Regions from separate parts of the Pseudomonas sp. NPDC085632 genome, predicted to be linked through region 2. Evidence: riboswitches for the same ligand, from Rfam matches in the RefSeq annotation. Region 2 holds a riboswitch; each other region holds the start of a gene.

Region 1 (9,574 bases), on a different contig from region 2:
CGCCAGAAAATCCGCTTTCCTGCACGGTATGCAGGCCGCGTATCGATTCAAATGGGCTTAAGCGCTTAGATGTAAACGAGAAACCGAGAAGTCACAAAAAGATCGATTGAATTTGCAAATGAGGCTGATAGCGGGCATAGTCTCGGCTTCTTTACAACTATCAGCCACGGTCGTGCCCATGCTAAAGCGCTTCGCACCCCTCGTGCCTCTCGCACTCGTCACCCTGTTGTACGGTTGCGCTGCTCATTCTCCAGTTCAAGAGCAGCCTCAACAGGTTAAAAATTCTGCCACGGCTCAGTCTTCCGTTATTTACCAGGAAGAGCTGGACACCGAAAAAGAACTCAACGAATTCAATGGCAAGAAGCCCTACCAGCTTCCTGTTCTGGCCGACAGCATCCTCGAACGCGGCATGTCCCTGATCGGTACCCGTTACCGTTTCGGTGGTACCTCTGAAGCCGGTTTCGATTGCAGCGGTTTCATCGGCTATCTGTTCCGCGAAGAAGCTGGCATGAACCTGCCGCGCTCGACACGCGAAATGATCAACGTGGATGCACCACTGGTATCGCGCAGCAACCTTGAGCCGGGCGATCTGCTGTTCTTCGCCACCAATGGTCGTCGCGGTCGTGTCAGTCACGCCGGGATCTACCTCGGTGACAACCAGTTCATCCACTCCAGCAGTCGTCGCAGCGGCGGTGTTCGCATCGACAGCCTGGGTGACAGCTACTGGAGCAAGACTTTCATCGAAGCGAAACGTGCATTGGCCAACGCTCCGACGGTCGTTACCGCTCGCAAGTAATCCCCGTTGTCGCTGCGTTCGCGGCGACAATCAGGCTCCCGGCAACGGAGTAGACCTAGACTTTACAAGGTGAAGTTAAAGTCTTACTTGAAGTTTGCCGCGTAGCCGCTAGAATCCTGTATCTAGTTTGATGGCAAACCGCCTGCGTGCTCACGCAGGCGGTTTTGTTTTCTGTCCATCGGCAGAAAAAGCCGCAGCCAGATCAGGATGTTCTGCTTATGACGATGTCGGCCCGCCTCACGTTGATCTTCTTCGCAGCGCTGCTCAGCGCCTGCGCCAGTCGCACGCCGCCACCTGCGCCGGTGGTTCGCGCACCGGTTGTGTTCGGTCCCTCCGAAGCTTTTTCGCCCGCTGCTGAAGACGTGCTGTTTCGTGCGCTCGGCCTGGTCGGCACGCCTTATCGTTGGGGCGGGAACACGCCGGATTCGGGTTTTGATTGCAGCGGTCTGATCGGTTTTGTCTACCGCGACGCGGCGGGCATCTCGTTGCCACGTTCGACGCGCGAGATGATCGTCATGCAGGCGCCGAATGTCGGCAAGGAAGGTTTGCAAACCGGTGACCTGATTTTCTTCGCCACCAATGGCGGCTCGCAGGTCAGTCATGCGGGGATTTACGTTGGCGAAGGGCGCTTTGTGCATGCACCGGCCACGGGCGGGACGGTCAAGCTCGACAGCCTCTCGAAGGCGTATTGGCAGAAGGCTTATCTGAGTGCCAAGCGGGTGTTGCAGCCGGAGCATCTGGCGCATAACCCTTAATAAAGACAACGCAAAACCTAATGTGGGAGCGACGTTGCGACCGTCGCTCCCACATGTGTTATGTGTCAGGCGGTAAGTTATTTGGCAGAAGACACTCGCCACACTTTGTTGCCGACATCATCCGCCACCAGCAAGCCACCTTGCTGATCGATCACCACGCCCACCGGGCGACCCAGCGCATTTTCATCCTTGTCGAGGAACCCGGTCAGCACATCCACCGGTGTGCCACTGGGCTTGCCGCCGGTAAACGGGACAAAAATCACCTTGTAGCCACTGTGCGGCTTGCGGTTCCACGAGCCGTGCTGGCCGATGAAGGCACCTTCCTTGAACTGCGCCGGCAGGTTGTTGCCCGCTGCGAACGTCAGGCCCAATGATGCGGTGTGCGGGCCGACGGCGTAATCGGGAGCGATGGCCTTGGCCACCAGTTGCGGATTCTGCGGCGAAACGCGGACATCAATGTGCTGACCGTAGTAGCTGAACGGCCAGCCATAGAACGCGCCGTCCTTGACCGACGTGATGTAGTCCGGCACCAGATCGCTGCCAATCTCGTCGCGTTCGTTGACCGCCGTCCACAGTGCGCCACTGCTTGGCTCCCACGCCAGGCCATTGGGGTTGCGAATGCCTGAGGCGAAGATCCGATGATTACCGGTCGCCCGGTCAACTTCCCAGATCGCTGCGCGGCCTTCTTCCTTATCCAGACCATTTTCGCCAACGTTGCTGTTCGAGCCGACGGTGACGTACAACTTGCTGCCGTCCTTGCTGGCGATGACGTTTTTGGTCCAGTGGTGATTCAGCGTCCCACCGGGCAAATCGACAACCTTGATTGGCTGTGACTTGATTTCGGTGGCGCCCGGTTCGTAGTTAAAGCGCAGTAGGCGATCGGTGTCGGCCACATACAGATCATTGCCAACCAGCGTCATGCCGAACGGTGAATTGAGGTTCTGCAGGAACACCGTACGTGTCTCGGCCACGCCGTCATGATCGGCGTCACGCAGCAAGGTGATGCGATTCGGACTCGGCACGCCTGCGCCAGCCTTGCCCATGACCTTCTTCATCACCCAGCCGCGAATGCCACTGCTGTCATCCGGCTTCGGCGGGGCGTTGGTTTCCGCTACCAACACATCGCCATTGGGCAGCACATAGAGCCAGCGCGGATGATCGAGGCCTTCGGCGAATGCCGCGACCTGGGTGCCGGCCGCCGCTGTCGGTTTGCCGCCGTCGGGCCAGCCAACCGCCGGGGCGATGTTCACCGTCGGGATCAGGGTCTTGTTCGGTTCGGGCAGCTTCGGTGACGGGCCGGTGCCGTCGGAGACTTGCAGGCTGGAGGATTCACCGCAGGCGGCGAGCCCTCCGGCGAAGGCGATGACAAAAACGAGCTGGGGCTTGCGCATTGCTGATCTTCCCTATGAATGCATTCCTAATCATAGAGGAGGGCGCAAGCCCGATGGTTCAACTGCTCAGCCGCGCGCTTCCTTGAACAGCACGGCGATGCCCGGGTGATAATTGCCCGCCTCGCTGCGCAATTTGCGATAGGCATAGGGGAAATACCAGGCGACCGCGCAGGTGTGTTCCTTTTGCAGGTCGTCGACCATGTCCTGCAGCTCTTCGGGGCTGGCGCTGTGCTGGGCTTTTTGCGGTGCGACGAACAGGCAGCCAAGCTTGAGATCGCTGGCATAGCTGATGCGCTTGGCGTCGTTGGTGATGTCCAGCAGGGCTTGAGTCAGATTGAGGTTGGTAACCTTTGGCCAGCGCTGGGTGGCCTGGATGAAGGCGCGGTCTTCGGCGCCGGCGAGAAACAGATCGGCGCGGGCATTACGCTCGCCTTCTTCATTCTGTTTACGCGTGGCAGTGTCGTTCAGCGTGACCAGCTCGGCCATCCACGCCGCCGCTGTGAGCAATCCGAGATTGGCTTTCTCGTCATGCCAGTAAGGTGTGTCGCTGTCGCCGCGCACGGCGTTGTAACGGTCGATACAGTCAAACCAGCGTTCAAGCACCGGGCGCAGGAATTCCAGGCGCGGGTTGCTGATGATCATGCCTTGCATCGTCATCATCCTTTATTGTTGTGGTGGGCTTTTCGGGAAAAGCATGGCTCTTTGATATCATTTGTATGAGTGTGGCACAAGATTGGCGTCAGATAGTTGATCGACGGCAGTTATTCGCCCGATGGCTTCCTCTTCAATTGACGCTCCACCCCCAACCCTCTAACCTTCGCGGCTTGTTTCAGGTGCTCTGTGACCTGCGTCGACAGAGTGAAACAGGGAAGCCGGTGAGGGTTGTCTTCAAGCGAAGAGCCACCACGATCCCGGCGCTGCCCCCGCAACGGTAAATGAGTGAACACTGCGTCGAATGCCACTGCTCAAGCGGGAAGGCGCGCAGTCAGGCCAACGCCGCTCATGAGCCCGGAGACCGGCCTGATCCATCCAGCGGCATCACGGTGGGCGATGCCAGGCTTTTTGCCGTCTATTCTTGTGCCTGCCCGCCGTTATCCAGCCTCAACGGAGAGCTCCCCATGACTGATTCCCCCGAGCGCGACGAACGCCATCTGGCGCGTATGCAGCGCAAAAAAGCCGTGATTGACGAACGTATCGCCAACTCGCCTGACGAGTGCGGCCTGGTGCTGGTGCTGACCGGCAACGGTAAAGGCAAAAGCAGCTCGGCCTTCGGCATGCTCGCCCGCGCCATGGGCCACGGCATGCAGTGCGGCGTGGTGCAATTCATCAAGGGCCGCAACAGCACCGGCGAAGAATTGTTTTTCCGCCGCTTCCCCGAGCAAGTGCGTTTCCACGTGATGGGCGAAGGCTTTACCTGGGAAACCCAGGATCGTCAGCGCGACATCGCCGCCGCCGAAGCCGCGTGGGCGGTCTCTCGCGAGCTGTTGCGTGATCCTTCGATCGGTCTGGTGGTGCTCGACGAATTGAACATCGCCCTCAAGCACGGCTACCTCGATCTCGATCAAGTGCTCAGCGATTTGCAGGCGCGTCCGCCGATGCAGCACGTGATCGTCACCGGTCGTGCGGCCAAGCCGGAAATGATCGAAATGGGCGACACCGTGACTGAAATGGGCATGCTCAAACACGCCTTCCAGGCGGGCATCAAAGCGCAGAAAGGCGTCGAACTTTGAATCAACCACGTCACTGCCCGGCGGTGCTCATCGCCGCGCCGGCCTCCGGTCAGGGCAAGACCACCGTCACCGCCGCACTGGCCCGTTTGCATCGCAATCAGGGGCGCAAGGTGCGCGTGTTCAAATGCGGCCCGGACTTTCTCGACCCGATGATTCTTGAGCGTGCCAGCGGTGCGCCGGTGTATCAACTGGACATGTGGATGGTCGGCGAGCAGGAAAGTCGTCGTCTGTTGTGGGAAGCCGCCGCCGAGGCGGACCTGATTCTGATCGAAGGCGTGATGGGTCTGTTCGATGGCACGCCGTCCAGCGCCGATCTGGCGCGGCATTTCGGTGTTCCGGTGCTTGGCGTGATTGATGGGACGGCCATGGCGCAGACCTTTGGTGCGTTGGCGCTGGGTCTGGCGAAGTATCAACCGGACCTGCCGTTTGCCGGTGTGCTCGCCAATCGCGTCGGCACCTTGCGTCATGCGCAATTGCTCGAAGGCAGCCTCACGGAAGGTTTGCGTTGGTATGGCGCGTTGTCTCGCGAGACCGGTATCGAATTGCCGAGTCGCCATCTCGGTCTGGTCCAGGCCAGTGAATTGAATGACCTCGATGTACGTCTCGACGCCGCTGCCGACGCTCTCGCCAGCAGTTGCGAGGTAGCGCTGCCACCGGCGGTTGAGTTCGCCGCGCCTGACATCATCGCTGTCGAGCCGCTGCTGAAGGATGTGCGCATTGCCGTTGCGCGCGATGAAGCGTTTGCCTTCACCTATGGCGCGAGTCTCGATCTGCTGCGGGCGATGGGCGCCGAGCTGAGTTTCTTCTCGCCGATCCGCGATACCCAATTGCCTGAAGCGGATAGCCTGTATTTGCCCGGTGGTTATCCGGAATTGCACCACGTGGCGTTGTCGCAAAACACCGCGATGGTTGAGGCGATTCGTGCCCACCACGCGGCGGGTAAACCGCTGCTCGCTGAGTGCGGCGGCATGTTGTATCTGCTCCATTCTTTGACTGACGTCGAAGGCGCTCGCGCTGACCTGGTCGGGTTGCTCAAAGGCGATGCGGTGATGCAGAAGCGTCTGGCGGCGTTGGCGTTGCAAGCGGTGGATTTGCCGGAAGGTTCGTTGCGCGGCCACACTTATCACCACTCCCTGACCACCACCGAATTGACACCGATTGCCCGTGGCTTGAGCCCGAATGGCGGACGTGGCGCTGAAGCGGTTTATCGTGAGGGGCGGATGACGGCCTCTTATGTGCACTTCTATTTCCCGTCGAATCCTTTGGCTATCGCTGCACTATTCGCACCTGACCTTGAGGCCGCCATCGCTGGCAAGCCAGCTCCCACAGTGGGCGGTGAGCTTCCTGAAGCAATGCAATCCCCTGTGGGAGCGAGCTTGCTCGCGAAGAGGCCATGACCGACAACGCATTCTCCGAAACCGAGCGCCAAGCGGTCTACAAAGCCATCGCCGAACGCCGCGACATGCGCCACTTCACTGGCGGCACCGTCAAGCCGGAACTGCTGCGCCGATTACTGGAAGCCGCCCACCAGGCCCCAAGCGTCGGCCTGATGCAGCCGTGGCGTTTCATCCGCATCAGCGACCGGACCCTGCGCAGCCAGATCCAGAATCTGGTGGAAGAAGAACGCGTGCGCACCGCTGAAGCCCTCGGCGAGCGCAGCGACGAGTTCATGAAACTCAAGGTCGAAGGCATCAACGATTGCGCTGAAGTGCTGGTCGCCGCGCTGATGGATGATCGCGAAAAGCATATCTTCGGTCGCCGCACGCTGCCGGAAATGGACATGGCCTCGCTGTCCTGCGCTATCCAGAATTTGTGGCTGGCCTCGCGCGCCGAAGGTTTGGGCATGGGCTGGGTTTCGTTGTTCGAACCGCAAGCACTGGCCGATCTGTTGAGGTTGCCCGACGGCGCCAAGCCGCTGGCTGTTTTATGTCTGGGCCCGGTCAAGGAATTCTATCCGGCGCCGATGCTGGTACTCGAAGGGTGGGCGCAGGCGCGGCCGCTCAATGAGTTGCTGTATGAAAATTATTGGGGAGTGAGTCAATGAGTGTGGCGTTGTTGAGTGTCGCCGCAGTGGCGCTGGATGCGCTGTTGGGTGAACCGAAACGCTGGCATCCGCTGGTGGCGTTCGGCAATTTCGCCGGACGTATCGAGCAACGTTTCAACGCCGGTGGCCGGGGCTGGCGCAGCCATGGCGTCACCGCGTGGGTGATCGCGGTGCTGCCGCTGACCTTGCTCGCCACTGCATTTTCCTGGGCGCCGTATGTGGGCTGGGTCGTCGAAATTCTCGCGTTGTATTGCGCCCTCGGCATGCGCAGCCTCGGCGAGCATGTCGCGCCGGTAGCCGTCGCGTTGCGCGCGGATGATCTGGACGAGGCGCGCAAGCGTGTCGGCTATCTGGTCAGCCGCCAGACGGAGGAACTCGACAGCGCTGCGGTCGCCCGCGCCGCCACTGAGTCGGTGCTGGAAAACGGCAGTGATGCGGTATTTGCCGCGCTGTTCTGGTTTGTCGTGGCTGGCGCACCGGGCGTGGTCCTCTATCGCTTGAGCAACACGCTCGATGCAATGTGGGGCTATCGCAACGAACGCTTCGAGCGCTTTGGTTGGGCGGCGGCGAAAATCGACGACGTGCTGAACTACATTCCTGCGCGTCTGGTGGCATTGACCTACGCGCTGCTGGGTAAAACCCGACTCGCTCTGAAGTGCTGGCGCACACAGGCGCCGCTATGGGACAGCCCCAACGCTGGCCCGGTAATGGCAGCCGGCGCTGGTGCGCTGGGCGTGGAGTTGGGTGGGCCGGCGATCTATCACGGCGAACTGCACGAGCGTCCGCAACTCGGCGAAGGGCCACCGGCCGATGCCGACTCCATCGACCGTGGCTGGCAATTGGTCCAGCGCGGCGTATGGTTATGGCTGCTGATTCTCTGCGTGGGGGCTGAATTCTATGCTTGAGCACGGTGGCCGGCTGCGCAAGGCGGCACTCGATTACGGCATTGCCGAGGCTGACTGGCTCGACCTGTCCAGCGGTCTGGCGCCGTGGCCGTTCCCGATCCCGGAAATCCCGCTGCGCGCCTGGGCGCGCTTGCCGGAAACCGATGACGGTCTGGAGCAAGCCGCGTGCGATTTCTACGGTGCCGCTCAGGTGTTGCCGGTGGCTGGTTCACAGATGGCCATTCAGTTGCTGCCGCGTTTGCGCCGCGCCGGCAAAGTCGGCGTGTTGTCGCCGTGTTATGCCGAACATGCCGAAGCCTGGCGCCGCAGCGGTTACATCGTGCGCGAAGTGCTGGAGCAGGAAGTCGAATTCTTTCTCGACAGCCTCGACGTGCTGGTGGTGGTCAACCCGAACAACCCGACCGGCCTGAGCCTGACCCCGGCACGCCTGCTTGATTGGCATGCGCGGCTCGCCAGGCGTGGTGGTTGGCTGGTGGTCGATGAGGCGTTCATGGACAACACGCCGCCATTGAGTCTGGCGCCGTATGCTCATCAAGTCGGGCTGATTGTGTTGCGTTCGTTCGGCAAGTTTTTCGGTCTGGCCGGGGTGCGTCTGGGCTTTGTGCTGGCCGAGCGCAAGTTACTCAAGCTGCTCGCCGAACAGGTCGGGCCTTGGGCGGTGAACGGGCCGACGCGGGTGCTTGGCCAAGCGTGTCTGCAAGACACCGAAGGGCACACACGCCAACGGATTCGCAGCGATGAAGCCAGTGAGCGTCTGTCGGCGCTGCTGGAACGCTACGGCTTCAAGCCGCAGGGTGGTTGCGCGCTGTTCCAGTGGCTGATCACCGAACACGCCGAGGTGCTGCACGCGTTCATGGCCCGTCGCGGCATTCTTCTGCGCATCTTTACGCAAAACAGCAGTCTGCGCTTTGGCCTGCCCGCCGACGCGACTGAAGAGGCGCGTCTCGAACAGGCTTTAATCGCTTTCGCCAAGGATCACGCATGACCACCCTGATGGTGCAGGGCACCACTTCCGACGCCGGTAAAAGCACACTGGTGACAGCGCTGTGCCGCTGGGCGACGCGCCAAGGCGTAGCGGTCGTACCGTTCAAGCCGCAGAACATGGCGCTCAACAGTGCTGTGACCGCCGACGGCGGTGAGATCGGCCGCGCGCAAGCCGTGCAGGCGCAAGCGGCATTTCTCGATCCGCACACCGACATGAACCCGGTACTGCTCAAGCCCAACAGCGACACCGGCGCGCAAGTGATCATCCATGGTCGCGCGGTGACGTCGATGAATGCCGTGGCGTATCACGACTACAAAGCCATCGCGATGAAAGCGGTGCTCGCGTCCCACGAGCGGCTCAGCGCTGCGTATCCGCTGGTGATGGTCGAAGGCGCGGGTTCGCCGGCGGAGATCAATCTGCGTGCCGGTGACATCGCCAACATGGGTTTTGCCGAGGCGGTGGACTGCCCGGTGCTGCTGATTGCCGACATCAATCGCGGCGGGGTTTTCGCGCATCTGGTCGGCACCCTGGAGCTGCTCTCGCCGAGTGAACAGGCGCGGGTCAAAGGCTTCATCATCAACCGTTTTCGCGGCGACATCGCCTTGCTGCAACCGGGCCTCGACTGGCTGGAACAGCGCACCGGCAAACCGGTAGTGGGCGTGCTGCCCTATGTGATGGATCTGCATCTGGAGGCCGAGGACGGCATCGATCAGCGCCAGACCGACAAGGCCGAACAAGTGCTGAAAGTGGTGGTGCCGGTGCTGCCGCGCATCAGCAATCACACTGACTTTGATCCGCTACGTCTGCATCCGCAGGTTGATCTGCAATTTGTCGGCCCGGGGCAGGCAATTCCTGCCGCCGATCTGATCATTCTGCCGGGGTCGAAGAGTGTGCGTAGCGATCTGGCCTACCTGCGCACCAATGGTTGGGATACGGCGATCTCTCGGCACTTGCGTTATGGCGGCAAA
Region 2 (9,574 bases):
CTCTGTATCCAAGTCGCTTACCCCCACCCTCCTTAGTCACAACACCAAAAATACTGGAAACAATGCTCGATGAAGATTACTTGGCAACGCTACAAGACATACGAAGAAGCTAAAAATCAGTGTCGCGTTATTTATCTCCATGAATGGGACGACAAACCGTTCTACTGGGGAAAAGCACACAACAGCTTCTTTGGTGGCCACAAGCGCCAGATCGACGACCTTCATGCGAGCGGAAGGTACAACTCTGGCTATCGCCACTGGATTGAAGGGTGTTTGAGGCATGGCGCCAAACTCTATCTCGGAAAGCTTAGTGATCTCGCCTTGGCAAATATCGACGATGTAGAGAATTGGCTTATTTACACGTATGGGCACGAAATGAATTCGAAAGTACACGCACCATCAGTTGACCTGACCATTACGCATCTAGGCGACGTGCCAGCCTCAATCACACAATCTGACTTCAACACTCCATATCAAAGGCTGGTGGATTCGAATGCGATTGTTTAGCCAAGTGAATAGTTGTGTCCGTTTCTGACTGAATGCAGTCATTCGCGAACAACGGCTTGCGGCGCTATGATCGCAACACTCGATCTCGTGGACCAACCCCATGTCCCCCCAAAAAACCCGCCCAACCCCCGCCCCGCTCCTCAACCCCGGCGAATCCGTGGTCCTGTTCGACGGTGTCTGCAAACTCTGCAACGGCTGGGCGCGTTTTTTGATTCGTAACGATCATCAGCGTCGCGTACGTTTGGCAGCGGTTCAATCGCCGGAGGGGCAGGCGTTGCTCGCGTGGGCCGGCCTCCCCATCGATCAATTCGACACCATGGCCGTCATCCGTGATCGTCACTACTGGGAACGTTCAGACGCTTTCTTCGAGGTCATCAGCCAGTTACCCGCCCGCTGGCAGCCATTGCGACTGCTGCGCGTCTTCCCGCGAAGTCTGCGCGACTGGGCCTACGACCGCATCGCGCTAAACCGCTATCGACTGTTCGGCAAGTACGACACTTGCCTGCTGCCAACGCCAGACCATGAACAGCGCTTCCTCAAAGCAACGGCACCTACGCCAGCAAACTGAACAATTGCAGCGGTGTCATCTTCGTCACCATCATCAGCACGATGACAAACATCCCGGCAAACCCGAGCACGCCCATCCACAACCATTGGCGATACACGCCCTGGTATTGTTGATCGAGACTCGCTCCCGTCTCGTTCGCCCTCGATGCCATCACATACAAGCGCTTTTGCAGGAGCAAAACCGGCAACCACAGCGAGCCGACGCAGAAGAAGATGATCAACGAGGTCAGCACCCACTCGGTGCTCATGCTCAGCCCCGAAAGTCGCATCAACAGATACCCCGTGATGATTTGCACGAACCCGGCCGGTGTGGTGATCCACGTGTCGAAACGCACGACCATGCGCGCGACGTGCGCTATGACCTGCGGGTTGCGCGTGCGGCTGGCGGCGATCAGGTAGAGGTAGGAGCCCATGCCGAAACCGAACAGGAAGATCGCGGCGATGATGTGCAGGTATTTCAGGCACAGATAGAGCATGTCAGCGCTGCCCGTCCGAGAAGTGCACGGCCAGGCTCAGGTTGGCCGGGTCGTTGATGGCAGCCATGTACTCGGCGACGCGGATTTCGCCCACACACGGTCGGGCGCCGGGTGGCGGCGCGTAGCCTCGGGCCATTTTCGTCGCCAGCGCGACGGCGGCGCAGCTGGGGATTTCCGGGCCTTTGTCGTTCAGGGCGGTGAGTTGCGCGGTCATCGACAGCGGTTTGCCGTCAACGCCGAGGCCCTGCACATCGATGTACATCGCGCTTTTACCGTCGCCGAAACGCTCGAAGCGCAGGCCGAGGCGATGCAGTCTTGCTGCCCACAGGGCATGGTCGCGCACCAGTCCGACCTTCAGCGCTTGAGCCAGCAGACCGTTGGCGATGCCGCCGAGTTTTAGCCCGGCGCCTGCCTTGAACTTCAGGCTGCGCGCGCCATAACGGCCGGCGAAAATATCCATGTCCGGCACATCGACGTTGGCCAGCAGCCGCGTGCCCATCTGCGGCATTTTGCGCAAGGTCAAGTCCAGCCAGCCCGACACTTCGTGCACCTTGCCGTTTTTCAGTTGTTTGATCGGTTTGCCGGCGTAAGCCAGTACGCCTTCGATGGTCGACAGCCCGGGCATTTTCGCCGACGAAGAAATGCCATGTTCGATCGAGTCGATGCGCGAAAAACGCTGGCGCTGTTCATCGATGATCGCTGACGACAATGTCGGCACCGAGCTGCAACCGCTGAGGATCGCCACGCCTGCCTGCTTCGCTCGCGTATCGAGCGCGTCGATACCGTTGACGAAGGTGCGGCAGTCCGCCAGGTCGCAGTAGTTCACGCCGGCGTCGATGCAGCTCTGTGCAACAGCATAGGATTGCCCTTGAAACGGCCCGCCGGTATGCACGACCAACTGAATGTCCAGCGCGCGCAATGCGGCTTTGAACTCGCTGCCCATGGCATCGCCGCACCAGCCTTCGCAGACGTTGCCCGATTGGCTGTTCAGCTCATCGACTTTGCGCTGCAACTTGCGCGGATCACGGCCCGAAAGCACCAGGCCGATGTCCGGCATCAACGCCAGATGCCGGCAGACGATACTGCCGAAATTTCCGTAACCACCGACCACCATCACCCTGAACGGCATGCAATTCTTCCCTAAGTCGTTCCATCACACAGGCGTGCAGGATATAGGGCCGAACGTCAGCAAGCCATTCAGATCAGTTGCTCGCCACCCACTTGCGGTACTGGCGGGTACGCAAGGCGTTGCCGATTTGTTGCATGATCAGCGCGCGCAGCGGTGACACGTGCGGATCGGGTGTTTTCGCCTGACTGAGTTTGCGCAACTGGAACTTGACCACGGCCATGTTGGCCAGCGACGCCATGGCCTTGTTCTTCCAGGTGATCGGCGGCAGTTCCGGGGCGCTGTCCTTGCCCAGCAGCCAGTCACGCGGCAGGTTCGGATCGATGGCCAGTGCCGTGCCGATGCCGACCATGTCCACGCCACTGTTAACGACCATTTCCGCAATGGGCCGACGACGCACGCCGCCCGTGACCATCAGCGGCATCCGCGCGACTTTCTGCAGGTCCTGGGCGAACTCGACGAAGTACGCCTCGCGCGCCAAGGTGCGGCCGTCCCGTGCTTCGCCCTGCATGGCCGGGGCTTCGTAGCTGCCGCCGGACAACTCGACCAGATCCACACCCAGATCGTTGAGCCATTCGACGACTTGTCGTGCGTCATCGGCGCTGAAGCCGCCGCGCTGAAAGTCGGCGGAATTGAGTTTCACCGCCACCGCAAACTCAGCAGAAACCAGCGCCCGCACAGCCTTGACGATGTCCAGCAACAGCCGCGCGCGGTTCTCCAGCGCACCGCCCCACTCGTCCGTACGCTGATTGGTCAGCGGCGACAGAAACTGACTTAACAGATAGCCATGGGCGGCGTGGATTTCCACACCGGTGAAGCCGGCCTGCTCGCCAAGCTGTGCGCTGCGGGCGAAACGCTGGACGACCTCTGCGATCACGCTGGCGGTCATCGCGTGGGGCGTGGCGAAGTGTTTGGACAGGCTGCCCATGTTCAGCGGCACCGCTGATGGCGCCCAGGTTTTCTGCCCGAGATTGGCCTGCATCTGTCGGCCCGGATGGTTGATCTGCAGCCAGAATTGCGCACCGCCCGATCGGCCAATCTGTGCCCAGCGCTTGAACCTGGCCAGTTGCTGATCGTCCTGCAGCACCACGCCGCCCGGCCCGGTCATCGCGCGGCCATCGACCATGACGTTGCCAGTGATCAACAGCCCGGCACCGCCATCGGCCCAGGCTTGATACAGGCGCATCAGTTCTTGCGAAGGTGCCTGATCGGCGTCGGCCATGTTTTCTTCCATGGCGGCTTTGGCGATGCGGTTCTTGAGTGTTGAACCGTTGGGGAGTGTCAGGCTGTCGAACACGTTCATGAGGAGTCCTCGATTGGGCGTGGGACAACCATAAGATTAAAGCCAGCTTTAAGGTCAAGGCCTTTTTATCAACTGTGATTATTTGGCCGTAGCGGCCTTCTCCTCGCGCATCTGGTTGATCAGCAACTGCGCGTTGTCGGCACAGCCGACGTCGGCGGGTTTGCTCTCGATGCCGTGAATGACCCGCAACAGCTGCGCCTTGTTATGCGCCAAGCGTTGCTGGAGGATTTCGATTTCCTCGACCTTGCGTTTAAGCCCGACCAGCATTTCTTCGTGCTGCCAGTCCTGCGCGTTCACCGGCAGTAACTGGCGGATTTCCTCGAGCGAAAACCCCGCTGACTGCGCACCGGTGATGATCTGCAGGATCCACTCGGTTTCCGGGGCATAGTCGCGATAACCGTTGGCCTTGCGCCCAACTGATTTGATCAGGCCGCTCGCCTCATAGAAGCGGATGCGCGAAGGCGCCAGACCGCTGATTTTTGCCAGTTCGCCGATTTTCATGATTGACCTGAGCCGTAATTGAACTTGAAGTGAACTTTAAACCTTCACCTATCAAACGACCAAGTGCGACCTCGACCTGTTTTTAATGCAGAGCAGAGATCCTGTGGGAGCGAGCTTGCACGCGAAGAGGCCGGGTCAGTTACATCATTGTTGATTGACACTACGCCTTCGCGAGCAAGCTCGCTCCCACAGTGGTTAGAGGAGTACGCACGCATGCAAGTTGACGAACGGTCATCCGAATGTTCAGATGCCGCCCAGTTTCAGGTGTCCCATGCCGCCGTGCATGGGGTGAAACGGGAAACCGGTACGTTCTTTTCGAACCAGTCCGGTGCTGCCCCCGCAACGGTATGCGCGTGATGCTTTCGATACACCACTGTGGCCGCACGACCATGGGAAGGTGAAAGCCTCGATACGCGCGAGCCCGGAGACCGGCCTGAATTGCTGTTTGGCAAAATCCTGCGGTGGGCGGGCATGGGCCGGTATTGGCTGTGCGCGATGCCTTCTCCTGCATGCTCTTCTGCGAAGATCCTTTTCGAGAAGACAATGATTCGACCTTTCAACACTTCTGCTCCAACCCTTCTGTTCGGCTGCCTGTTCAGCCCGCTGCTGCTGGCCGATGACGCGCCACTGGAACTCAATCAACAAATCGTTTCTGCACCGTCGGTGGAGTCCACCACCGTCGCTGATATGGCGAAGTTCGGCAGCAAGGTCGAGATCGTTACCCGCGAGCAGATCGAGCGCGCCGGCCCCAGCGCCGATGTCAGCCGCGTGATGCAAATGTTCATCCCCGGTCTGTATGTAGCACCGAAAAACGGACCGTTCGACTACGGCACTTATTCGCTGCTCGGTGGGCGCAACGACGATACGCTGATCCTGCTCGACGGCGTGCGCCTGAACAATCGTCTGTACGGCGGCCTCTATCTGGACACGCTGCCGGCCAACGCCATTGAACGCATCGAAGTGCTCAAGGGCGGGCAAAGCCTGTTGTTCGGTACTCAGGCTGTGTCTGGCGTGATCAACATCGTCACCCGCAGCCCGCAGTCGCGCAAAGCCTCTGGCGAGGTCAACCTGGGCGTCGACAGCTTCGGCGGCACCACCGAAGATGCGCGGGTCGAAAATATCTTCACTAATGGATTCGGCGATCTCGGTCTGCTGGCGTATGTCAGCCACAACGTATCCGACGGCTATCAGCCGTATCGCAACCGCGACATGAAAAACGATTCAGGGAAAAACCGCGCCTACGAAGTCACCACCTTCGGCGGCAAGGCGATTCAGTCGTTTGGCGATGACGCGAGGCTAGAGCTGTTCTACCAATACGCCGACGCCAACCTCGACTTCGCCCGCCCGGTCGACAACCACAACACCACCAACGACCGCGTGCAGCAGATCGCCACGGCGACCTTCGAGCAGACCGTCAACGAGCGCCTGAGCTACTTCGTCAAAGGCCATATCAACGACTGGGACACGCGCTACACCCGCGTCAACAACGTCGAGGGCGGCGGAACCAAAGTCATCAACCACAACGACTATTGGGGCTTCACCGACTGGGGCGTGCAGGCCGAAGGCAAGGCTGAATTGCCCGGCGGCCATGTGCTGGTGTTCGGAAGCGACAACCAGTGGTTCAAGGGCCAGGACGACGTGCTGATCATCGACAACGACAAGGCCGAAGCTCACGCGCTCTACACGCAACTGCGCCCGCAGATCGACGCCCTGCCCGACTGGCACCCGAGCATCGGCGTGCGTCATGAGGCCATGGGCGGTGGCGACAGTGCCACGGTCGGCATGCTCACGTCGCTGTATGACCTCAACGACAACTGGTCGGTGCGCGGCCAATACGGCAGCGCCTACAAACTGCCGAACGCCGAGCAACTGTTCGTCAACGAACCGGGCGACGAGATCGGCAACCGCAACCTGAAACCGGAAAAAAGTCGCAACGCGGAGCTGGGTGTCGACTACAAAGGCTTTCTGCTCGACCGCGAATTCAGCGCCAGCGTGACCCTGTTCAAACGCAAGATCGACGACCTGATCACCCTCGATGACATTCAGTGGGTCAACGGCGAAGGCACGATCCAGATGCGCGGTTTCGAAGCCGACGCCAAACTGGCGCTCAACGATCAATGGAGTTTGCAAGCGGACATGACCCGCAACCTCACCGAGTCGCGTACAGGTGTGACGATCAACGACATCCCGAGTTTCTTCGCCCGGTCACGGGTCGGATATGAATCGGAAAATCGCCTGTGGGGCGTTGGCGGTGCGATCCGCTATATCCGCGACATTAAAAGTTCGAAGCAAGTCGAGTACGGCAATTATTCAGTGGTCGACGCCGACGCTTATCGCTACCTCGACAACGCCCACCAGCACCGCGTGAGCCTGCTGGTGGAAAACCTCTTCGACCGCGATTACATCACCAGCCGCTCTAGCAACGTTGACAACCTCGGCCGGCCGTTCACCTCTGAAGTGCGCTACACGTACCGCTTCTGATGAGTGAGATCACAACCATCGACGGCGTCGACAGCCACCCAGACTGGTCACATGTGCCCGAGCACGCGCGCCATGTGTTCCTCTGCACCGGCCCGCGCTGCACCCAGCGCGGCGCCTTGCAGTTATGGAAAACCCTGCGTCGGCACTTGCTCGCGCACGATCGCATCGAAACGCCGGGCGGCGTCTTGCTGACGCGTACGCACTGCCAGTTTCCGTGCAATCTGGGGCCGATTGTCACGGTGTATCCGGAGCGCTGCTGGTATGGCGTGCACAGCAATGATGAGGTGCGGCGGCTGGTCGAGGGGCATCTGGTCGGCGGTGAAGTTGTTGCGGATTTGCTGATCAAGGCGCGGACATGAGATCGATCCTGGTGGCGCTTGGCGCCCTGCTCTGCTCACTGCCCGTACTCGCCGAAAGTTATCGCAATTGCAGCGAACAATGGAACGCCGTGAAGCCTTCACGCATCGTCGCGCTCAATCAGCATGCCGCCGATATCGTCCTGGCGCTCGGCGCGGGGCCTGCATTGGTCGGCGTGGCTTACCTGGATGACAACGCTGCTGGACAGCGACCATCCGAGTATTTCGGCGTTCCGGTGATCGCCCGGCAGTATCCGGCCAGCGAAGTGCTTTACGCTGCGAAGCCGGATCTGGTGATCGGCGGGTTTGCCACGGCGTTTGGCGATGGTGTGACTTCGCGCTCGGGGCTGGCGCGCAATGGCGTCGGTTCGTATCTATTGGAATCGGCCTGCAACGGACACTCGCTGGATTACTTCGCGCATGTGCGCAATGACTTGCTGACTCTGGGCAAACTGCTGCACAAACAGGCCCAGGCGCGACAGTTGAGCGAGGCCATGGATGCCGACCTCGCCAGCGCCCGAGCCTTGGCTGGTGCGGACAAGCCGCTGTCAGTGTTCTATCTCGACAGCGAGGTCAAAGGCCTCGACAGCGAAGGTCAGCGCGGGTTTGTCACCCCGCTGCTGGCCGCCGCCGGTGCGCGCAATGTGTTCGCCGACATCAATCTTTATCGGGTGACCGTCAACCGCGAAACACTGCTGGCCAGCGACCCCGACGTGATTCTGCTGGCCGACGCCGAATGGTCCCCCGCCAGTCGCAAACGCTATCTGCTGAGCCACGACCCGGTGCTGTCGCAACTGCGCGCGGTGCGCGAAAACCGGATGATCGACATCCCCTTCACCCACCTGCTGCCGACCTTCAACAGTGGTCGAGTGGCCCTCGAACTGGCTCGCCAGCTCAATGCCCTGAAGAAAAATAAATGAACCCGCCGCGCCACACGCCACCTAACGAACAGACCATCAGGAGGTAGCCAATGCAAATCGAAACCGTGTGGATCGTACTGGCGGCAGTTCTTCTGCTAATCGAACTCTGGGCCATCAATCGGGTGCGCAAGAGCGAGGGGAAATCGAGCAATAAAGGCGTGTGGATCGTGCTGATCGTGTTTGTGCCGTTGTTCGGCTTGATTGCCTGGGCGTTGGCGGGGCCCAAGCATGTCCGTCAGCAGTCAGCGTCGTAACCCTATTCATTTGCTGTGGTGCGGGGCTTGCCGTTGGCACTGCCCCGCTGTTCAGGCTTGATCAACTGACGGGCACCAACGGCGGCATCTCTTCCATTTGCGCCAGCGGCACATCGCTGCTGCCGGGGGTCAGAATGACCTTGCGGCAGTTTTCTTCTTTCTTGTCGAAAATCTTGTAACCCTCGGCGGCCTGCTCAAGAGACAGGCGGTGGGTGATGATCGCGTCGGGTTGCAATGCGCCGGTTTCGATGTAACCCAGCAGTTCCGGCAAGTAGCGCTGCACATGGGTCTGACCCATTTTGAAAGTCAGGCCTTTGTCGAAAGCATCGCCGAACAAAAAGCCATGGATGAATCCGGCATAGACGCCTGGCACGCTGACCACGCCGCCGCGCCGCACCGCCGCAATGCATTGACGCAAAGCCTTACCGCTGCTGCCTTCGAGTTTCAGCGTAGCCAGTATCGTCTCGGTGGTGCTGCCCTTGGCTTCGAACCCCACCGCATCGATCACTGCATCGACGCCTCGACTGCCCGGGGTCTGGCGAATGATGGTATCGGCCGGGTCATCGTCGTCATCGAAGTTGATGGGTATCACGCCATAGGTGCGCTGCGCGTATTCCAGCCGATACGGGTGATGGTCGACCATGAAGATGCGTTCAGCGCCAAGCATTTTCGCGCAGGCAGCACTGAGCAATCCAACCGGTCCGGCGCCGTAGATGGCCACGCTCGATCCCTGGCCGATCTGCGCATTAAGCACCGCTTGCCACGCGGTCGGCAGAATGTCGGACAGAAACAGGACTTTCTCGTCCGACAGCGTGCCGGGGACGATGAAAGGCCCGGTATTGGCCTTGGGCACCCGCACCAACTCCGCTTGGCCACCGGGAATGCCGCCATACATCCGGCTGTAGCCGAACAGCGCGGCCGGCGGTGGTATGCGCTTCTTGTTCATGGCCGCACCGGCACCGCTGTTGGTGGTTTCGCACGCTGCGTAGAGTTCTTGCTGGCAGAAAAAACAATCTCCGCAGGCGATCACGAACGGGATCACTACCCGGTCACCGCGCTGCACAGCAGTCACACCTGGCCCGG
Region 3 (9,574 bases), on a different contig from region 2:
ACGATCCGCCAGATCGGTGTCGCCACGAAGGATCAGGTAGTTTTCATCATTGCCATTGCTGGCCGAGACGCTGAGGTTATGGCTGCCGCTGATGATGGTCGGCGTATCGGTGGTGAAGTCAGTGACGACCGCTTTGGTGTGCACCAGCAGATTGCCCTTCTGACCTTTCATGTTCTCGCGCAACCAGCCTTCCAGCCCGGTATTGAGCAGTGCGGTGGCGGCGAACTCGGCGCTGCGGTCGGCGTGAAACCCGGTGATGCGGCTGGCGGTATTTTGCAGGCCATAACGCAAAATGTCGTCGTGGGGCTGGCCAAGTAACGCATTGAGAATCGCGTCCGGCAGCGAAAACGCCGTGACGAACAGCACGTCTTTTTTTGCCGCGCTGATGATGTTCTCGAACGCCTGCAGGTCAGCCCCGCCCGTACGCGGTGAAAACCCGACGAACAGCGGCTGCTGTGGGTTCATCGGGTTGTGCCCGGTGAGCCAGTCACGGGTGGCGCCGACATCATTCGGCTGCGCCCAGATATGCTCGAACGTTTGCAGATAACTGGCAGCAACCGATTCGTCGTCCAGCACATGCACCACGTTGGCCTGACGATAAACCCCGTTGGCGGTGAAGTTGGTGCTGCCACACAGAACGGCTTCAGGCTGATGCTCACCGCTGGCAGCGATGCGGCTCAGGACGATGAACTTGTCGTGAAAGATGTTATGGGTCACTCGCCCGCGCTTGCTCGCGGAAGGCAGCGCCGCCAGGCTCGCTTCGTTGGAGGTGGTGTCTTCGTCATCCGGCCGGGCGTGATACAGCACCCGCACGTTCACGCCCCGTGTGAACGCGGCGTTCACCGCATCGATGATCGCTTGTAACTGGTATTCGTAGATGGCAATGTCCAGCGCCCATTGGCCATCGACGGCGCGCTCGATAAAACCCAGCAAGCGCCCGAGCAAGCCGTTTTCCAGCCATTGCCGGGCCGCATCGGGCCAGGCTTCGATGGGCATGTTTTTGTTGGCACTGATCTGTGCGTCGAGGTCGGGAAACTTGCGCTGGAATGCCTGACTGGCAGCAACGGCTCGATTGAAATTCACGCTCTGGTTGCTCGGGTGACCGTCATCGGAGGTGATCGTCAGCTCGAGTGCTTCGCCTAACTGCACGGCATCGGCAGTACCGTAGGCCAGGTGCACGCGATAGTGGAGAGTCGTGCCCGGATTGACCGCGTAATCCGCCCAGCGAAACTTCTGCAGCGGCGCGGTATCGCTCGGTGTGGCGTGGAACTGGGGGAACGTGTGCGCCTTGCCAGGGAACGTCAGGCTGTTGAACAGGAACAACCAGGGTTTGGCGCCCTGCTGCTTTTCGATGGCGAAACCCAACAGGCCTTTGCGCCGGGATTCGGCCAGGTCCATGGCCAGCAGCACGCCGTTGGTGCCGGCGTAGGCTTTGACGCGGAAATCGTCTGCGGGATTGTTGACCAGTACGCGCATCGCTCACTCCTTGTGATTGGGCTGGGTGCAGCATAGAGCAGGGATGCAGGTGTTGGTGTTCCTGATCGGGTACCGAGTCGATGCCTGCTCGCGAAGACGGTCGAACAATCGCCGAAAAGCTCAGAGAGAAGTCAGCTCATCGATATGTCGATAGTCTGACCCCAACGCTGAAGCCAGATCCCGCGCCCGCCCCAACCGAATCGGCCCACGCTCGATATCGATCAACAAGCCCGGGCACGCCAGTGCCGGCAATCCTGACCACTGCTTCAAACGCCCATCCGTGACCACCAGCAATCGCTGCTGCTCGGCGGGAAAGCGCTTGCGCCGCAGCGCCAGCCAATGCTCGGCCTGCACCAGCGCCGCCAGCAACGGCGTGCCACCGCCCGCGCCCAACGCCTCCAGCCAGGTACGCAAACCGCTGGACGCCTTCAATCCTTGCACCTGCCATTTTGGCGCCGCGCCACTGGCCGTCAACAAAGCCAGGCGCGCACGCTGGCGGTAAGCGTCATCGAACAGTTGCGCGAGCAGGCCTTTGGCATCGCTCAAAGCGTGATGACGCCGCGTCGAGGCCGAGGCATCGACGATCACCAGCCACAGCTCATACGGCGAGCGTGTGCGCAGTTGAAACAACAGGTTTTCACGAATCCGAGGACGTCCGTTGAGCAACGTGCCCGGCCAATTCACTGTACCGCTGCGGGCCGTATGGCGCTTGCCCTGACGTCCGTTGGCCAGCCGTCCGGCGCGGGGCCTGGCATTCGCCCCCACCTCGGATCGGGGGCGAATGCCTAAGGCTTTTTTGGCCAGCTCGGCACTTCGCGGCGCGCGCCCGTGGCGAGCGCCGGCGCCGGCAGGTCGCCCCACTGGCCCTGCCCTTCACTTGGCGTGGCCTGCGACTCGACCGGCGACTGCGACGGTGGCTGCGGACTCGATGCCGGTTGCTCGCGACGCCGATGGCGCAGGGCAAACTCGGCCACGGCGTCGATGTCTTCTTCGCCAATCACCGCAGCCCCACGCCATGCCGCGTGAGCACGAGCGGCGCGTAACCAGACCAGATCGGCACGCAGGCCATCGACCCCGGCAGCAAAACAACGCTCGGTGATCTGCGCGAGTGCGGCATCGTCCAGTGCAATATTGGCCAAGGCAGCGCGAGCTTTTTCGCAGCGAGTACGTAGAGCGTGTTGCTCGGCTTCCCACTGTGCACAGAAGGCTTGCGGATCGCTGTCGAAATCCAGTCGCCGACGAATGATCTGTCCGCGTTCGGTCGGTGCCGTATGGCCGCTGAGGGCAACGTTCAAGCCGAAGCGGTCAAGCAACTGCGGGCGCAACTCGCCTTCTTCCGGGTTCATGGTGCCGATCAGCACGAACTTCGCCGAATGCCGATGGGAGATACCGTCACGCTCGATCAGGTTGGTGCCGCTGGCGGCAACGTCAAGCAGCAGATCCACCAGGTGATCCGGCAGCAGATTGACTTCATCGACGTAAAGCACGCCGCCGTCCGCCTTCGCCAGCACACCCGGCGAGAACTGCGCGCGCCCCTCGCTGAGGGCGGCGTCGAGGTCGAGGGTGCCAACCAGGCGTTCTTCAGTCGCCCCGAGCGGCAAGGTGACGAATTGACCGCTGGCGAGCAGGTCGGCCAAGCCACGGGCCAGGGTGGACTTGGCCATGCCTCGCGGGCCTTCGATCAGCACACCGCCGATTTTCGGGTCGATGGCGGTGAGGCACAGGGCGAGTTTCAAATCATCGGCGCCGACCACGGCGGAGAGCGGGAAATGCGGGGTGTCGGTCATTTGGGATTTCTCTGTCGTGGTCTTTGGTGTGCTTGATTGTTGTGGGGGGTCAGTAGGGGTGGCCCTCACCCTAGCCCTCTATCGGAGGGAGAGGGAACTGACCGAGTTGTTCTGGCGAGTTACGCCGACTTGATATATCGAGCCGAGCTCAAGTTTTGACAGCAACATAGATCGGCTCCCTCTCCCTCCGGGAGAGGGCTGGGGTGAGGGTAGCTTTTAACCGGCTACACATCTTCTTCTATGTCCAACAACAGATTCTCCAACGCCTCTTTATATGCCCCCGGCTCCTGCCACATCCCCCGCTGCTGTGCCTCGAGCATGCGCTCGGTCATATCCCGCAGCGCATGCGGATTATGCTCGCGGACAAACTCCCGAGTCGCCGGATCCAGCAGATAAGCATCGGTGAGCAACGCGTATTGATGATCATCGATCAACTGCGTCGTGGCATCAAACGCGAACAGATTATCAACCGTCGCCGCCAGTTCAAACGCGCCTTTATAGCCGTGACGTTTGACCCCGTCGATCCATTTCGGATTGGCCGCCCGTGAGCGAATCACCCGGTTGAGCTCTTCCTTTAACGTGCGAATCTTCGGCAGATCCGGCTGACTGTGATCGCCGTGATAACTGGCCGCCGCCTCGCCACGCAGGGTTTCCACGGCAGCAAGCATGCCGCCCTGGAACTGGTAATAGTCGTTGGAATCAAGCAAGTCGTGCTCGCGGTTATCCTGATTCTGCAGCACCGCTTGCACCTGGCTCAGGCGCTGCACGAACTGCTCACGCGCAGCAGTGCCCTCATCGGATCCGCCATAGGCGTAGGCGCCCCAGTTCAGATAGACCTCGGCAAGGTCGTCGCGGCTTTGCCACAAACGGCCATCGATCGCGCCCTGCACGCCTGCGCCATAGGCACCGGGTTTGGCGCCGAAGATCCGCCAACCGGCCTGACGCCGTGCGGTGTCCTCATCGACGCCCGACTGCAACAGTGCCTCGCGCTCGGCACGCACTTTGGCGGCCAACGGATTGAGATCGTCCGGTTCGTCCAGCGCTGCCACTGCCTGCACTGCCGCATCGAACAGGCGAATCAGATTGGCGAACGCATCGCGGAAAAATCCGGAAACCCGCAACGTGACATCGACGCGCGGGCGGTCGAGCAGGCTCAGCGGCAGAATCTCGAAATCGTCGACACGCTGACTGCCAGTGGCCCATACCGGGCGGACGCCCATCAGCGCCATGGCCTGAGCGATGTCGTCGCCGCCGGTGCGCATGGTCGCGGTGCCCCACACGGACAATCCGAGCTGGCGCAAGTGATCGCCGTGATCTTGCAGGTGACGCTCCAGAATCAATGTCGCTGACTGGAAACCAATGCGCCACGCGGTGGTGGTCGGCAAGTTGCGCACGTCGACCGAGTAGAAATTGCGGCCGGTGGGCAGGACGTCGAGGCGACCACGGCTCGGCGCTCCGCTCGGGCCGGCAGGGACGAAACGGCCGCTGAGGGCGTCGAGCAGGCCACGCATTTCGGCGGGGCCGCAGGCGTCCAGGCGTGGCGCGACGACGTCGCGCAGGGACTGGATGATCGCATTCACATCAGACCACCCCGATCCCTGTGGGAGCGAGCTTGCTCGCGAAAGCTGTGTGTCAGTGAATGAAGTGTTGGCTGATACGACGCCTTCGCGAGCAAGCTCGCTCCCACAGGGATCGTGCAGGGCTTGGGAAATCAGCTGTGTGGCGAACAGTTCGAGGCGTTCGCGGGTGTCGCCAGCAGTGCGCCAGACCTCGTCACTTTGCGATTGCAGTTCTGCGGGACGCGGGCCAGTCCATGGATCGGCCAACGCGCAATCGAGTGGATCGAACCCCAGCTCGAACCCTTTGGCCAGCGCGCGCAGCAGGCTCGATTGCGCGCCCTTCCCGTCTCCGCGTGGAATGCGCAGTAGCGCCAGCAACGTATCAATGCGCAAACGCCCGGTCGGTGACTCGCCAAAAATATGCAAGCCATCGCGAATCTGCGATTCCTTCAAATCACACAAATACGTATCGAGGCGCGGCAGCCAGATCGCCGCATCAGCGTCGCTGTCCATCCCTGCATCGAGTTGCAGTTCCCGGTCGATCTGCGTCTCACGCACCAGTTGCAGAATGTCACGCTGCAACTCGCGGGCGCGGCGTGGGTCGAGCAATTGCGCTTCGTAATACTCGTCGGCCAGCAGCTCCAGATTGCGCAGCGGGCCGTAGGTTTCGGCGCGGGTCAGCGGTGGCATCAGGTGGTCGATGATGACCGCTTGCGTGCGTCGTTTCGCTTGGGCGCCCTCGCCCGGATCGTTGACGATAAACGGGTAAATGTTCGGCAGCGGCCCGAGCAATGCGTCCGGCCAGCAATTCTCCGAAAGCCCGACGCCTTTGCCCGGCAGCCACTCAAGGTTGCCGTGCTTGCCGACGTGAATCACGCCGTGGGCGCCGTAGGTGTTACGCAGCCAGAAATAGAACGCCAGATACGCGTGGGGCGGCACCAGATCCGGGTCGTGATAGACCGCACTCGGGTCAACCTGATAACCGCGTGCCGGCTGGATGCCGACGAAGGTCAGACCGAAGCGAATGCCGGCAATCATCATGCGACCGTCGCGGCACATCGGATCGTTTTCTGGCGTTCCCCAACGCGCAATCACGGCGGTGCGATTGGCCTCGGGCAGCGCATTGAACATCGTCAGGTAAGCGTCCATCGCCAGGCTTTGCTGGCAGGGGCGCTGATCAATCGTGTCGAGGTCATTGCTGACGCCACCGAGCAATTGCTGGATCAACTCGGTGCCGCTATTGGGCAGCTCTGCCGTGACCGGATAACCCTCTGCCTGCAACGCGCGAAGAATATTCAACGCCGCTGCCGGCGTATCGAGACCGACGCCGTTGCCGATGCGTCCGTCGCGGGTCGGATAATTGGCGAGAACCAGCGCGATGCGTTTTTCGCCATTCGGCACCCGCGCCAGATCGATCCAGCGCCGCGCCAGTTCGGCGACAAAATCCATGCGTTCAGGCTGCGCGCGATAGCAGACCACATCGGACTGGCTGCGCTCACTGCGCCAGGCCAGATCCTTGAAGCTGATCGGCCGGCTGATGATGCGCCCGTCGAGTTCCGGCAAAGCAATGTGCATGGCCAGATCCCGCGGCCCCAGACCTTGCTCGCTGGCGCGCCAGCCGGGCTCGTTGTCCTGCGCGCAAATTGCCTGAATCACCGGAATATTGCGGCGAAACGGCCGCAGATGCGGCGCTTCGGGGCTGGACTGAGCGAATCCGGTGGTGTTGAGAATCACCCCCGCCTCGACTTCATCCAGCCAATCCTCGACCACCGTCAGGCAGCCGGGTTCTTTCAGACTGGCCACCGCGATCGGCAACGGATTAAGCCCAGCCTCCTGCAGGCGCTGGCAGAAAACATCAATAAAAGCTGTGTTCGCCGCCTGCAGATGCGAACGATAAAACAGCACCGCCGCGACCGGGTTTTCCGGCAGCCATTCGGCTTGCCAGTCACTCAGTGCGGCGGCGGTTTTATTGGCGTGGTAAATCGCCGTGCGCGGCAGGGACTGCGGCTCTTCCCAAGGGTAATCGCGGCCGAGCCAACGGCTGGCCAGACAGCGGAAGAAATCCAGCGCATTGCCCAAACCGCCCTGACGCAAAAACTGCCAGAGCCGGTCGCGCTCCTCGGCGCTGACGGTGCTCAAGTCGCTGAGCTCCGGGTCGGGCCGATCATCGCCCGGCACCAGAATCAACTGCACGCCACGCTCGGACAACTCGACCAGACGCTCAACGCCATAGCGCCAATAGGCAATGCCACCGTGCAACGAAATCAGAATCACTTTGGCGTGACGCAGCACTTCGTCGACGTACAAATCGACCGAGGCGTGATTCTGCACCTGCATCGGATTAGCCAGACGCAGGCTCGGGTAATCCTCGGGCAACTGCTGCGCGGCCTCGGCGAGCAGCGCCAGGCTGGAGTCGCCGCTGCACAGGATCACCAGCTCGGCGGGGGTTTGGCCAAGGTCGGCAATGTTGTCATCCGAGACGAAACCGCCGGGCTGGGTCCTGAGCAGGTGCATGGTTTAAACGCTGAGCGCAGCGCGCAGTTGCGCTTCGAGTTGCGCGGCGTCGAGTTCCTGACCGATCAACACCAGACGCGTGACGCGCGCGTCATCGGCGCCCCACTGACGGTCGAAATGCTTGTCGAAACGCGTGCCCACGCCTTGGATCAGCAAGCGCATTGGCTTGTTCGGGATCGCCGCGAAACCTTTGACACGGAGGATGCCATGCTTGACCACCAGTTGCGTCAGGGCGTCGAGCAGCAGGCTTTCGTCGGCTTGCGGCAGTTCGATGGAGATCGAATCGAAGGCGTCGTGATCGTGGTCGTCATCGCCTTCACCATGGTGGTGATCGTGATGGCTGTGGCGGCTGTCGATGTGTTCTTCGGAACCGGCGCCGAGGCCGATCAGCACGTCCAGCGGCAGACGACCATTGCTGGCTTCGATGATTTTCACCGCGGGTGGCAGCTCTTCGGCGACTTCAGCGCGCACGCGAGCCAGATCTTCCGGGCTGGTCTGGTCGGCCTTGTTGAGGATGACGAGGTCGGCGCTGGCCAGTTGGTCGGCGAACAGTTCGTGCAGCGGCGACTCGTGGTCGAGGTTCGGATCAAGTTTGCGCTGGGCATCAACCTGATCCGGGAACGCGGCGAAGGTGCCAGCGGCCACGGCTGGGCTGTCGACCACGGTAATTACCGCGTCAACGGTGCAGGCGCTACGGATTTCCGGCCACTGGAAGGCTTGCACCAGCGGTTTTGGCAGGGCCAGGCCCGAGGTTTCGATGAGGATGTGGTCGAGATCGCCGCGACGGGCGACCAGTTCGCGCATCACCGGGAAGAATTCTTCCTGAACGGTGCAGCACAGGCAGCCGTTGGCCAGCTCGTAAACCCGGCCGGTGGCTTCTTCTTCGGTGCAACCGATGGTGCATTGCTTGAGGATTTCACCGTCAATGCCCAGCTCGCCGAACTCGTTGACGATCACCGCGATGCGGCGGCCCTGAGCGTTGTCGAGCATGTGCCGCAGCAGCGTGGTTTTGCCCGAACCGAGGAAGCCGGTGACGATGGTGACGGGAAGTTTGGCCAGTGTTTTCATCGGTATGCCCTTTGGCAAGCGGCGGGCATACGGGACGAGAACCGGCAACGCGCGTGCGTGCCCGGAGAGTTCGCCACCGGATCACCCCGCCCGGTTGAATTGAGAATCTGTGACGAGGCAGGTCTCCTGGCTGACGGCGTTCAGGCGCGGGGCCTGGCGTTTGCTGCGCCTTCCCGCGGGCTCATCGATTGAGCTGGCAGTGGCGTGGCAGCGAACATCACCGTTCACAGTTGCGGGGGCAGCCGCGGCATTGACCGCGTTCCCTTCTTAGCTTCGGCAACGGCCGAAGAACCTCGAAGGCGCAAGGCTACGCATCGTCTAAGGGTGGGTCAATGGGCGTTGAGTTTTGGTTTTGGGGGCATATCCGTTGCTGCGGGTGCTGCCACTGGCGGTTTCGCTCTTACAGCGACTCACTTTTCCAAACGCCGAAAAGTAAGCAAAAGGCTTTGCCCCGGCGTACGGCACTTCGCTGAGGCTCAGTGTTCCCTCGCTACGGTGTCCATCCGGGGGCATCGCCTACGGTTTGCTTCGCTGCACCTCCTCTCGATGTGTTCGACTTCGTCGAACGGCGCTGCGCGCCTAACCCCCGGATGAACACCTTCACTCGGCCTGCCGAAGGGGCAAAAAAGCCAGATCAAAAGCCAGATCAAAAGCCCCTCACCCTAGCCCTCTCCCGGGGGGAGAGGGGACTGATCGCGGTGTTTGGGGGAGGTACGCCGACGTGCGATACCGCGTTGAACTCAGATTTTGAAAGGCCCAGAAATCGGCTCCCTCTCCCTCGGGAGAGGGCTGGGGTGAGGGGCGAATCCAACACAAAAATAACGCCGTACACCCGCTCCTCACCACTCAATAGGCCGAGTGTCAGCTCGCCTGCTTTTGATCTTGGAGCCCGTCGGCAGGCTGAGTGGAGGGATTGATCCGGGGGTGGGAGCGCAGCGACCGTTTGGCGAAGCCAAACACAGCGAGAGGAGGTGCAGCGAAGCAAACCGTAGGCGCTGCCCCCCGGATCGATCCCGGAGCGAAGGAACCCCGAGCCCCAGCGAGCGGGCCGAACGTCAGGGCACAGACCTTTTGGTTACTTTTGGGGCGTTTGCCAAAAGTGACCCGCCGTAAGGGCGGAACCATAACCAGCCACACCCGCAGCAACGGATCCACCCCAAAAAATTGACT

The links. Region 2 has a riboswitch for cobalamin ahead of ACIF4X_RS04215 (TonB-dependent receptor plug domain-containing protein). Riboswitches for the same ligand answer to the same signal wherever they lie in the genome.
Region 1: linked by a shared signal. The riboswitch ahead of cobO (cob(I)yrinic acid a,c-diamide adenosyltransferase) and the one ahead of ACIF4X_RS04215 (TonB-dependent receptor plug domain-containing protein) in region 2 are both predicted to bind cobalamin.
Region 3: linked by a shared signal. The riboswitch ahead of cobW (cobalamin biosynthesis protein CobW) and the one ahead of ACIF4X_RS04215 (TonB-dependent receptor plug domain-containing protein) in region 2 are both predicted to bind cobalamin.

What each region holds. Positions count from the first base shown of each region.
Region 1 is NZ_JBITSX010000049.1:18,103-27,676, forward strand. Features, by position in the region: gene ACIF4X_RS23835 (C40 family peptidase) at 179-796, shown strand; gene ACIF4X_RS23840 (C40 family peptidase) at 1,015-1,551, shown strand; gene ACIF4X_RS23845 (PQQ-dependent sugar dehydrogenase) at 1,629-2,942, opposite strand; gene ACIF4X_RS23850 (hypothetical protein) at 3,009-3,593, opposite strand; cobalamin riboswitch at 3,757-3,981, shown strand; gene cobO (cob(I)yrinic acid a,c-diamide adenosyltransferase) at 4,061-4,672, shown strand; gene ACIF4X_RS23860 (cobyrinate a,c-diamide synthase) at 4,669-6,069, shown strand; gene bluB (5,6-dimethylbenzimidazole synthase) at 6,066-6,716, shown strand; gene cbiB (adenosylcobinamide-phosphate synthase CbiB) at 6,713-7,621, shown strand; gene cobD (threonine-phosphate decarboxylase CobD) at 7,614-8,606, shown strand; gene ACIF4X_RS23880 (cobyric acid synthase) at 8,603-9,574, shown strand, end outside.
Region 2 is NZ_JBITSX010000003.1:145,392-154,965, forward strand. Features, by position in the region: gene ACIF4X_RS04185 (hypothetical protein) at 70-507, shown strand; gene ACIF4X_RS04190 (thiol-disulfide oxidoreductase DCC family protein) at 608-1,075, shown strand; gene ACIF4X_RS04195 (DUF2269 family protein) at 1,059-1,550, opposite strand; gene ACIF4X_RS04200 (saccharopine dehydrogenase family protein) at 1,552-2,679, opposite strand; gene ACIF4X_RS04205 (NADH:flavin oxidoreductase/NADH oxidase family protein) at 2,753-3,979, opposite strand; gene ACIF4X_RS04210 (MerR family transcriptional regulator) at 4,058-4,480, opposite strand; cobalamin riboswitch at 4,726-4,932, shown strand; gene ACIF4X_RS04215 (TonB-dependent receptor plug domain-containing protein) at 5,024-6,961, shown strand; gene ACIF4X_RS04220 ((2Fe-2S) ferredoxin domain-containing protein) at 6,961-7,320, shown strand; gene ACIF4X_RS04225 (ABC transporter substrate-binding protein) at 7,317-8,237, shown strand; gene ACIF4X_RS04230 (PLD nuclease N-terminal domain-containing protein) at 8,288-8,491, shown strand; gene ACIF4X_RS04235 (zinc-dependent alcohol dehydrogenase) at 8,553-9,574, opposite strand, start outside.
Region 3 is NZ_JBITSX010000021.1:76,029-85,602, reverse strand. Features, by position in the region: gene ACIF4X_RS15615 (phospholipase D-like domain-containing protein) at 1-1,476, opposite strand, end outside; gene ACIF4X_RS15610 (VWA domain-containing protein) at 1,597-2,241, opposite strand; gene ACIF4X_RS15605 (ATP-binding protein) at 2,262-3,263, opposite strand; gene cobN (cobaltochelatase subunit CobN) at 3,488-7,336, opposite strand; gene cobW (cobalamin biosynthesis protein CobW) at 7,340-8,404, opposite strand; cobalamin riboswitch at 8,503-8,715, opposite strand.